2 regions of the Paraburkholderia sp. IW21 genome follow, and region 2 is predicted to be linked to the other one. Evidence: riboswitches for the same ligand, from Rfam matches in the RefSeq annotation. Region 2 holds a riboswitch; the other holds the start of a gene.
The links. A riboswitch is a leader RNA that binds a small molecule or an ion and turns the genes downstream of it on or off. The one in region 2 is predicted to bind glycine.
Positions count from the first base shown of each region.

Region 1: linked by a shared signal. The riboswitch ahead of ACAX43_RS18660 (D-amino acid dehydrogenase) and the one ahead of gcvT (glycine cleavage system aminomethyltransferase GcvT) in region 2 are both predicted to bind glycine.

Region 1 covers NZ_JBGGWA010000007.1:228,073-233,070, forward strand. The annotation lists gene ACAX43_RS18650 (acetate/propionate family kinase) at 1-1,077, shown strand, start outside; gene ACAX43_RS18655 (BON domain-containing protein) at 1,080-1,340, opposite strand; gene ACAX43_RS18660 (D-amino acid dehydrogenase) at 1,485-2,696, opposite strand; glycine riboswitch at 2,871-2,964, opposite strand; gene ACAX43_RS18665 (LysE family translocator) at 3,112-3,744, shown strand; gene ACAX43_RS18670 (ParB-like protein) at 3,747-4,337, opposite strand; gene ACAX43_RS18675 (lipocalin family protein) at 4,414-4,986, opposite strand.
Region 2 covers NZ_JBGGWA010000010.1:155,815-160,812, reverse strand. The annotation lists gene ACAX43_RS23180 (UvrD-helicase domain-containing protein) at 1-642, opposite strand, end outside; gene ACAX43_RS23175 (oxidoreductase) at 957-2,006, shown strand; gene ACAX43_RS23170 (hypothetical protein) at 2,145-2,495, shown strand; glycine riboswitch at 2,638-2,739, shown strand; glycine riboswitch at 2,772-2,925, shown strand; gene gcvT (glycine cleavage system aminomethyltransferase GcvT) at 3,005-4,123, shown strand; gene gcvH (glycine cleavage system protein GcvH) at 4,187-4,567, shown strand; gene gcvP (aminomethyl-transferring glycine dehydrogenase) at 4,662-4,998, shown strand, end outside.

The sequences.
Region 1 (4,998 bases), on a different contig from region 2:
CACTCGGACGATGACGAATCGTTGCTGCTGGAAGGAAGCGCCGAAGGCATCGGGCGAGGCGACGGCAGCTTGCGGATCATGTCGTCCGACGGCCGCGTGCTGGTGAAGCAGGAGCAGGTACTTGAGTCGCAAACCGATGCGTTGCAGGCGCTCTCGCGCGTGCTGGCGGAACAGAAGCACAAGCGGCCTACGGCGGTGGGGCATCGCGTGGTGCATGGCGGCCCGCATCTGCGCACGCACCAGCGATTGACACCTGAAGTCCGGCAACGCCTGCAGGACGCCGTGCACTTCGCGCCCCTGCATATCCCCCCGGCGCTGGCCTTGATCGACGAGGCAGCGAAGATTTTTGCCGACGCACAGCATTTCGCCTGCTTCGATACGGCGTTTCATGCGACGCTGCCGCCACGCGCGGCACAGCTTGCGTTGCCGCGCCGCTATGTGGATGCCGGTGTGATTCGCTACGGCTTTCACGGGCTGTCGTATGAATCGCTGGTGGTGCGGCTCGGCGCCGATTTGCCGCCGCGTGCGGTGTTCGCGCATCTGGGCAACGGTTCCAGCTTATGCGCGTTGCAGTACGGCAGATCCGTCGATACGTCGATGGGTTTGACACCGACGGGCGGCGTGCCGATGGGCACCCGCAGCGGCGACCTCGATCCGGGTGTGCTCCTCTATCTGATGCGCGTGGAGAAGCTCGATGCCGACGCGCTGGAGATACTCCTGAATCGCCAGAGCGGCCTCGCTGGTTTCGCCGATGGCGAGAGCGATATGCAGGCGCTGGAACGGCGCGCTGCGACGGGCGATGCGAATGCGTCGCTGGCGCTCGATGCGTTTGCCACTGCTGTGCGCAAGACGATTGGCGCTTACGCGGCTTTGCTGGGCGGGATTGATTTGCTGGTGTTCACGGGCGGCATCGGCGAACACAGTAAGGAGATTCGCCAGCGAGTGTGCGAGGGACTTTCGTTTTTGGGGCTATCGGAAGCGGATTCGGCGGGGAAGGTAAGGGCGCTTCATACCGAGGAGGAGAAGCAGATTGCGAGGCATTGTCGAGCGATGCTGGCTCAGGCCGGCTCCGGTTGAGCTTATTCTGCCTTGATCGTGGTGTGGTCGGCGACGCCTGTTACGCCGAACAGGCGCGCGACGTCTTCAAGTACCGCGCTTCTTTGCCGCTCACGTTGAAGCTCGCCGAGCAGCGTGATCCGGCCACGGGAGACTTTGATTTTTATCGCCTCGTTGGGGACAGCGGCGTCCCACGCCAGCCGCGTTCTGGCTTCCGTGGCGATTTGGGCATCACTCAGGCGTGTGCTTGCTGAACTGCGCGCGGTGGAGTGGAATTTAGGCATGCGGGCTCGCCGGTAAAGCGGGTATGGGATAACACTAGCAGATGTAGCGGGCTTTGCCCTCGGCGTTGAAGGGTATCTGTGTGCCGGCGCCGCTGGCACACAGACATCAAGCGACACGAAAAGCGCGGCGTAGGCTAATTCAATTTATTGGATTGCACCTGCCACGGCTTGCGCAGTAGCCGCCGACAATGTCCACCCCAAATGGCCATGCCCAGTGTTATAAAAAACGCCGCGCCGTTTCCCACGCCCCACCTTCGGCAACATACTCGGCAGCATCGGCCGCAATCCCGCCCATGGAATCACCCGCGAGGTCGAGACCTCAGGAAAATAGCGCCGCGTCCAATCCACCAGTGGCGCAATCCGATCCGACCGGATATCCCGATTGAACCCATTGATCTCCGCCGTGCCCGCCACGCGAAACCGATCCACGCCGAGCCGGCTCGTCACGATCTTCGCGCTGTCATCGAGCAAGCTCACCCAGGGCGCGCGCTGCTGACTGACTTCATCGTCGAGACACACCGTGATCGAATAGCCCTTGACCGGGTACACATTCACGTGATCGCCGAGCATCGCCGCGAAATCCCGGCTCTTTACGCCGGCACACACCACGATCCGCTCGAAAGCAAAACGCTGCGACTCACCTTCGAGATTGACCATCAGCGAAAATTGCCCATCGGCCGGCTGCTCGATCGACGTAATCTCCGCATCGTAATGAAACTGCACTCCGTGCCGCACGCACGCCTGAGCGAGCCCACGCGTAAACTTGTGAATATCACCCGTGGAATCGGACGGCGTAAAGAAGCCGCCGAAAAAATCGCCGTGCAGCGTGGGCTCGATCCCGTGCAACTCGCTCGCTGTCACCGCATTGCGATCAAGTCCTCCCTCACGCAACAATTCGTTTACCTTGCTCGCCGCATCGAATTCCTTGCGTGTCTTATAGATGTGCAAAATGCCGCGCCGCTCCAGATCGAAGTCGATCCCTTCGCTCTCCGCAATCGAAAACAGATGTTCGCGGGCCGCAATCGCAAGCCGCACCGTTTCGACGGTATTCGCGCGGTAGCGCGGGATTTGCCGTAAAAATTCGCCCATCCACGAATACTTGTGCCACGTGGGGGTGGGATTGAGCAGGAGCGGGGCGTCGCGCGTGAGCATCCAGCGCAAGCCCTTCAGCACGGTGGCCGCGCTGTTCCAGACTTCGGCATTGCTGGCGGACAGCTGGCCGCCGTTGGCGAACGAGGTCTCCATGCCCGCGTAGCGATGACGTTCGAACACGGTGACGTGGTGGCCGCGCTGCGCCAGGGCGTGAGCAGTCGTGACGCCGGTAATCCCGGCGCCGATGATGGCGATTCGTGACATGACATGATCCAGAGTAGTTGAGCATCACCGGGGTCGATTTCATATCGAAACCGGCGTCGATGCCCCATCTGTCCATGTACCTGAGAGTTTCTTCCCGCCCGCCGGCGAGCGTGACGCGAGCCGTTTGCAGGGAATCCCCTTCGGTGGGCGCGCACGGCGCCGCTCTCCAGATGTTCCCGCTGCGCGGTCCTTTTGCCTGAGAGTTTCCGGGGCGGTTGCTCCGTCGGCGCCGTCACAATTCTCTGACGATCTCTCCCGCGCTGCATTGCAGAACGGCTCGACGATACCGGGCAAATTATTTGGCCGCAAGTGTTTCTTGCGCGCAGCTTTTTTAAAGCCCGAATCAAGGGCCGAATCCTTTACATCGGCTATATTTGGCGGCATTGCCCGATTTCAATTCACAAAGGAGAATGCCGTGCCCGCTGTCACAACGCTGCTCGCCTTCGCTCTGGTCTCGCTCGGCATGGTGCTTACACCCGGGCCGAACATGATTTATCTGATCTCGCGATCGCTCTGTCAGGGGCGGCGCGCGGGGCTCGTGTCGCTCGGCGGGGTCGCGCTCGGCTTCGTGTTCTACATGTTCTGCGCCGCGTTCGGTATCACCGCGCTACTGTTGACGGTACCGTACGCCTATGACGCATTGCGTTTCGCCGGCGCGCTCTATCTGCTGTATCTGGCATGGCAGGCGGTCAAGCCGGGTGGGCGCTCGCCGTTCCAGGTGCGCGATCTGCCGCACGACAGCCGCCGCAAGCTGTTCACGATGGGCCTCGTCACGAACCTCGCGAATCCGAAGATCGCCGTGATGTATCTGTCGCTGCTGCCGCAATTCATTTCACCTGGGCACGGCAGCGTGCTCTCGCAGTCGATCGCGCTCGGCTGCGTGCAGATCGTTATCAGCGTCACGGTCAATGCGCTGATTGCCATCATGGCGGGTTCGATCGCCGGGTTTCTCACGGGACGGCCGGTGTGGCTGCGGGTGCAACGCTGGCTGATGGGCACGGTGCTCGCCGGCCTTGCGGTGCGGATCGCACTCGATCCGCGTCGTTGAAATCAGCGCGGGCGGTAACCCGGCAGACCCAGTGCCAATTCGCTGTGGGCGAGTTCGACGCCGCGCTTGACCCGCGCGTCGAACTTGTCGTCCTTGCCGCCAAGCCTCGGCAAGTGGTGCCGAAAGAAGTCGGCCCAGCGAAACTCCTCTAGCGCAACCGTGGTTTTTTCATAGCCACCGGCGTCGCGCACGAATGCCGCGAGGCTGCGATTTTCGTCGTCAGTCGTTTGGTGGATGTGTTCGGGCATCGTGTTGAACGGCTGGCGCTCGCCTTTTGCATCGTAGGGATGAGCCCAGCGACGGTTCTCGAGTTCGAGCCAGAACCCGGCCGGATCCATCGAACTGAAGTCGCATAGCAAAACCACCGGCGCGCGATCGATGCCCGCGCGGTGCAACGCCATCGCAACGTGATGATGGTCGGTGGCAAACGGCGCTCCTTTGGGACCGAGCACGATCGGGATCGGTTTCTCGGCGATCGCCATCTGCAACGCATGGCCGGTCAGTGCCGCGTATTCTTTGCGCTTGCGCTCGACCTCGCGTTCACCATGCGTGAATTGAGTGGGGCGCAAGTCTTCGAGTTTGACGTCCTTCACGGTGCCTCCCTGGATTTCGTGGCCTTCGTGGCGCAAGCGCGTTTGGGACGCGCCCACGCTGAAGGCGATGTGCTGGCTAGTCATGCTGGGTGGTGCGCAGCATCGACGTGTCGTAGCCGAGGGCGCGGACCCGGTCGATCAGTGCGGCTTTCACGTCCGAAGCCGGCTTGGCCTCGCGCGTGAGAATCCACAGATAGCGCCCGCCCGGCTCGCCGACGAGCGACCAACTGTAGTCATCCGCGTGATCCAGGACCCAGTAATCGCCGAAGAAGAGCGGCCCGAAGAACGAGACTTTCAGCTTTGCATTGCCCGAGCCGGCGACGATTTTCGCGCGGCCTTTGGCCACGTCAAGTGGGCCGTCCACGCCGCCTTTGTGGCAGCTGTTCGTTACGTCGATAAGGCCATCGTCGCGCGCGGCATAGTCGGCGGTGACGGCTTCGCAATTCCGTTCGAAGCCGTTTTCATAACGCGCGAGTTCGTACCAACGACCGGCATAGCGGCTCAGGTCGACGGGTTTGGCGGGTTCGGGCACGCGGGCGTTGCCGCTTTTGCCGGCAGGGCTGAGCGCGCAGGCGCCGAGCAGACATACCGTACCGACCATGAGCGAGATGGCGCTCACGCGCAGGACTGACTGACGGCGAACAGGCATTGAGACACTCCA
Region 2 (4,998 bases):
GCGGTCGCGCACCTGCTCGTTCTTCGCGAAGAGCTCGGCCGGCAGACGGATCAGGTCGTCGAAATCGACCGCCTGATACGCATGCAACGTCGCCACATAATTGCGGTAGACGATCGCGGCCTGATGCTCGTCCTCATTCGCGGCGATCGCGATCGCTTCTTCCGGCATGATCAGGCCGTTTTTCCACAGCGAGATGATCGACTGGATCTTGCGGATAAGGCCCTTGTCCGTCGAGCCGACCTGCTCCTGGATCATACCGAAGCAGTCGTCCGAATCCATGATCGAGAACTGCGGCTTCAGGCCGACGTGTTCCGCTTCCTGCCGCAGAATCTGCACGCCGAGCGAGTGGAAGGTGCAGACCGTCAACTGATTGACGGGCACTTTGCGGCCTTCCTTGCCGGGCGTGGTGAGCGTCTTGCCTTCGAGCAGCTTGCCGACGCGCTCGCGCATTTCCGCCGCGGCCTTGTTCGTGAACGTGACGGCAGCAATGTGGCGCGGCTCGAAGCCTTTGGCTTCGATCAGGTGCGCGATTTTCTGCGTGATCACGCGCGTCTTGCCGCTGCCTGCGCCGGCGAGCACGAGACACGGGCCGTCAAGATAACGGACCGCTTCATTTTGAGCGGGGTTCAGGCCTGCGGACATCGTCTGTGGATGGGTAATGCGGTTGAGGGCGCTTGGGTGCGGAGTCGCGAGACCGAAGGCCCGGGGGCATGCTGCGCGGTGCCAGCGGCTGAAACAGGCGCCCCACGTGCTGCGAGGGTGTTCCGGCCCGCTGCGTTCCCGCGCGAGAGGAGCGATGTTAACACGGATGACTGCAACGGATGACCGCGACGGATGACTGCGACCGACGCCCACGACGAGGCCGACAGTCCGCCTTCGGGACATGCCACAATTACGCTGTTGCGCGCCATCGCCGCGGTGGCAAAGCGGCGCGCCGTTTTTGCAGGAAGACACGCATGTCCGCATCGCTGAAGATTGGATTGATGGGTTACGGTTTTGCTGGCGCGACCTTTCATGCGCCGGTGATCGAGCATTGCGGGCGGGCGGGCGTCGCGGCCATCGCGACCGGTCAGCCCGAGCGCGCGCTGGCCGATTACCCGCACGCGAAGGTAGTGGCCGATCTCGACGCGTTGCTCGCGCTCGAAGAAGTCGAGTGCGTCGTGATCGCGACGCCCAATGACACGCACTTCGACCTGGCGCGCCGCACGCTGGAAGCGGGCAAGCATGTGGTGGTCGACAAACCGGTCACGCTGACTGCCGCCGATGCTCACACGCTTGCCAACATCGCACTGGCCCGCAGCAAGCTGTTCGTGCCTTTCCACAACCGCCGCTGGGACGGTGATTTCCTCACCGTGCGGGATCTGCTCGCCAGCGGAGAGTTGGGGCGCATCACGCAATACGAATCGCATTTCGACCGTTTCCGGCCCGAGGTTCGGCAGCGGTGGCGCGAGGAGGCTTCGCGCGGCGGCGGCTTGCTGTTTGATCTTGGCCCGCATTTGATCGACCAGGCGCTGGCATTGTTCGGCGCCCCGGCGACAGTTTCCGCGACGGTGCGAACGCATCGCGATCAGGCCAGCGCGCCGGACTACGTGCATATTCAATTGGGGTACGGAGAGTTCGAGGTGGTGTTGCACGCGAGCGCGTTGACTGCGCTGGTCGCGCCGAGGTTCGCGATTCACGGCACGCGCGGGAGCTATGTGAAATATGGGCTCGATACGCAGGAAGATCAGTTGAAGGCTGGACTGCGGCCTGGCGATGAAGGCTTTGGCGCCGGCAACGCGGCGGGGGTGCTGCGCGTTCAGGAAGGCGACCAGGACGTCGAGCGGGAACTGCCTACCCGTCATGGGGAATATGTTGGCTTTTATATTGCCTTGGCCGATGCCATTCAAAACGGCGTGAAATTTCCGGTCAGCGCTCAGGATGCGGTCGACGTGATGACGGTTATCGAGCTTGCGGCCCGAAGCTCGGAGGAAGGCGTTCGCTTGCCGTTCGAACGCATTCGCTGAGCTTTCAAGCAAATTCCTGACAACTCCGAAAGGAACATAACGTTACAAATAACGCCGCCTCCCCGGTCAGCGCGAAGCCGCAGTAATCCGTTGCTACCCCAGCAGCACCACAAAACGACAATGACTTCCGGAGAGTCCATGCCCCGTATCGTCCGCGCGCTAGTCGCATGCGCTCTGCTCACCTCACTGGCCGCCTGCGTGGTGGCGCCCCAACCCGCGCCGGCGCCGCGCCCTAACCCGCAGCAAATCGCGGATCAGCGGCTCCATCAGGTCGACGGCCGTATCGACAACCTGCGCCGCCGCATCGACGCCCGCGTCAGCCAGGGCTACTATCCGCCCCCGCAAGGCGGCGCCCTGCATCATCGGCTCGACGTGATCCGTCAGGAAGCCCACGACATGGCCGCGCAACACGGCGGCGGCCTGTCCGGCGACGAACAGCGCGTGCTGAACCAGGAACTGGACAACGCCGCTCACGCCATCGGCGAATAATCGCGACGTAAAGGCACCTGAAGCAGACCGAGCGCGGGCATCACGTCCCGCGTTTTTTTTGACCTGCGCGAAGCCGCCGCACCAACGGCCACGCCCCTTGCGGGCCTTTATTTGACAAGCCCCCGGCCCTCGCGTACATTCGCCGCACGCGTCGGGAGAGCGTGCTGGCCGCAGAAAACCGCAGGCCGCGCCGCCGAAGGGGCACACCCGCAAACTCTCAGGCAAAAGGACCGACCGCGTCGAAAAACCCGCGTCAAGGCAACATCAGGCCCAGGTTTTTCGCACTCTGGAGAGCGGCAGTAGCCGTCTGCGTCGTCTACATCGAGCAGATTTGGCAGGCTGCCCACCGAAGGGGCGCGCGTCTCACCGTGACGAAGCAACGTCCTCACGGCGGCGCAATCTCTCAGGTATCGAGGACAGAGGGGTCATGCAACGCACCGCTCGCAGGCATCAGCCGCGAGGCTTGGCGCCGCATGGCCTTTTTTGTTTCTCGAGATGCCCGAGGCCCCATGACCGAACTCAAACACACCCCGCTCAACGCCACCCATCGTGCACATAACGCCCGCATGGTCGATTTCGGCGGCTGGGACATGCCCGTCAACTACGGCTCGCAGATCGACGAACACCGCGCCGTGCGCACCGACGCCGGCATGTTCGACGTCTCGCACATGTGCGTCGTCGATTTCACCGGCGAGCGCGTGCGCGCTTTCTTCGAATATGCGCTGGCCAACAACGTCGCCAAGCTGCAAACGCCCGGCCGCGCGCTCTATTCCTGTCTGCTGAATCCGAACGGCGGCGTGATCGACGATCTGATCGTCTATTACTTCGGCGAAGATCATTTCCGCGTGGTCGTCAACGCCGGCACCGCCGACAAAGACATCGCCTGGTTCGGCCAGCTCAACGCCGAAGGCAGTTTCGGACTGACTATCACGCCGCGCCGCGATTACGCGATCGTCGCCGTGCAAGGCCCGAATGCACGCGAAAAAGTCTGGCAAACCGTGCCGTCCGCACGTGCCGCCACTGAAACTTTGAAACCCTTCAACGCGGCGCGCGTCGCCGAGACGCCGTTCGGTGAATTGACCGTCGCCCGCACTGGCTACACCGGCGAAGACGGCTTCGAAATCATCGTCCCGGCGGATCACGTCGAAGCGCTGTGGAACGCGCTGCAAGCGCAAGGCGTGCGCCCCGCGGGTCTCGGCGCGCGCGACACGCTACGCCTCGAAGCCGGCATGAATCTGTACGGCCAGGATATGGACGACAACGTCTCGCCTTTGGACGCCGGCCTCGCATGGACCGTCGACCTGACCTCGCCGCGCGACTTCGTCGGCAAGGGCAAACTTGAAGCCGACGGCTCGCAGGCCGCTTTCGTCGGCCTGATCCTGTTGAAGGAAAACGGCAAGGCGGCAGGCGTGCTGCGTGCTCATCAGAAAGTCGTCACGCCGCAGGGCGAAGGCGAAATCACCAGCGGCACTTTTTCCCCGACGATGCAGGAATCGATCGCCTTCGCGCGGGTGCCGAAAGGCGTGCAGCCGGGCGATACCGTTCACGTCCAGATTCGTGACAAAAACGTCCCCGCAAGCGTGGTAAAACTGCCGTTCGTGCGCAACGGCAAAGTGCTCGCGGTTTAAGCAGCCGGCGCGTGCGTCACCACTTTTAAATCATTACCGAATCACACCGCATAGGAGCATCCGATGAGCATCCCGGCCGATCTGAAATATACCGAATCGCACGAATGGGTCCGCACTGAAGCGGACGGCACGCTGACGGTCGGCATCACCGACCACGCGCAGGAAGCGCTCGGCGATATCGTCTTCTTCGAAGTCCAGGAACTGGGCAAGACCGTCACGGCAGGCGACACCGTCGCCGTGATCGAGTCGGTAAAAGCCGCCTCCGATATCTACGCGCCGGTTTCGGGCGAAATCATCGAAGCGAACCCGGCCGTCGCCGACACACCGGATGGCGTCAACACCGCGCCGTACGACAGCTGGCTCTTCAAGATCAAGCCGGCCGCGGACGCATCGCTGGACCGCCTGATGGACGCCGACGCGTATACGAAGTCGATCGGCGCCTGATTCATCGCAAGTTTCACCATTACGTTTAAACCCGACAGGTGCGGCGCGTCCGCTTCAATTGTCGAAACGACGCCCGCACCGGCAGGAACACCTCATGAAGCTCGAACACCCGGATCGTCTGATGAACCGCACTCCTCTCTCGCTCGCCGCGCTCGAAGTGCATGACGCCTTCGCCGAACGGCACATCGGCCCGGATTCGGCCGACCAGCATGCGATGCTCGAAGCCCTTGGCTTTGCCTCGCGCGCCGCGCTGATCGACGCCGTCATTCCGAAGACGATCCGCCGCACCGAGCCGCTGCCGCTCGGGCCCTTCAAGCAACCGAAAAGCGAAGCCGAAGCGCTCGCCGCGCTGCGTGAGCTGGCGGACAAGAACCAGGTGTTCCGCTCGTACATCGGGCAAGGCTATTACAACGCGCACACCCCCACGGTGA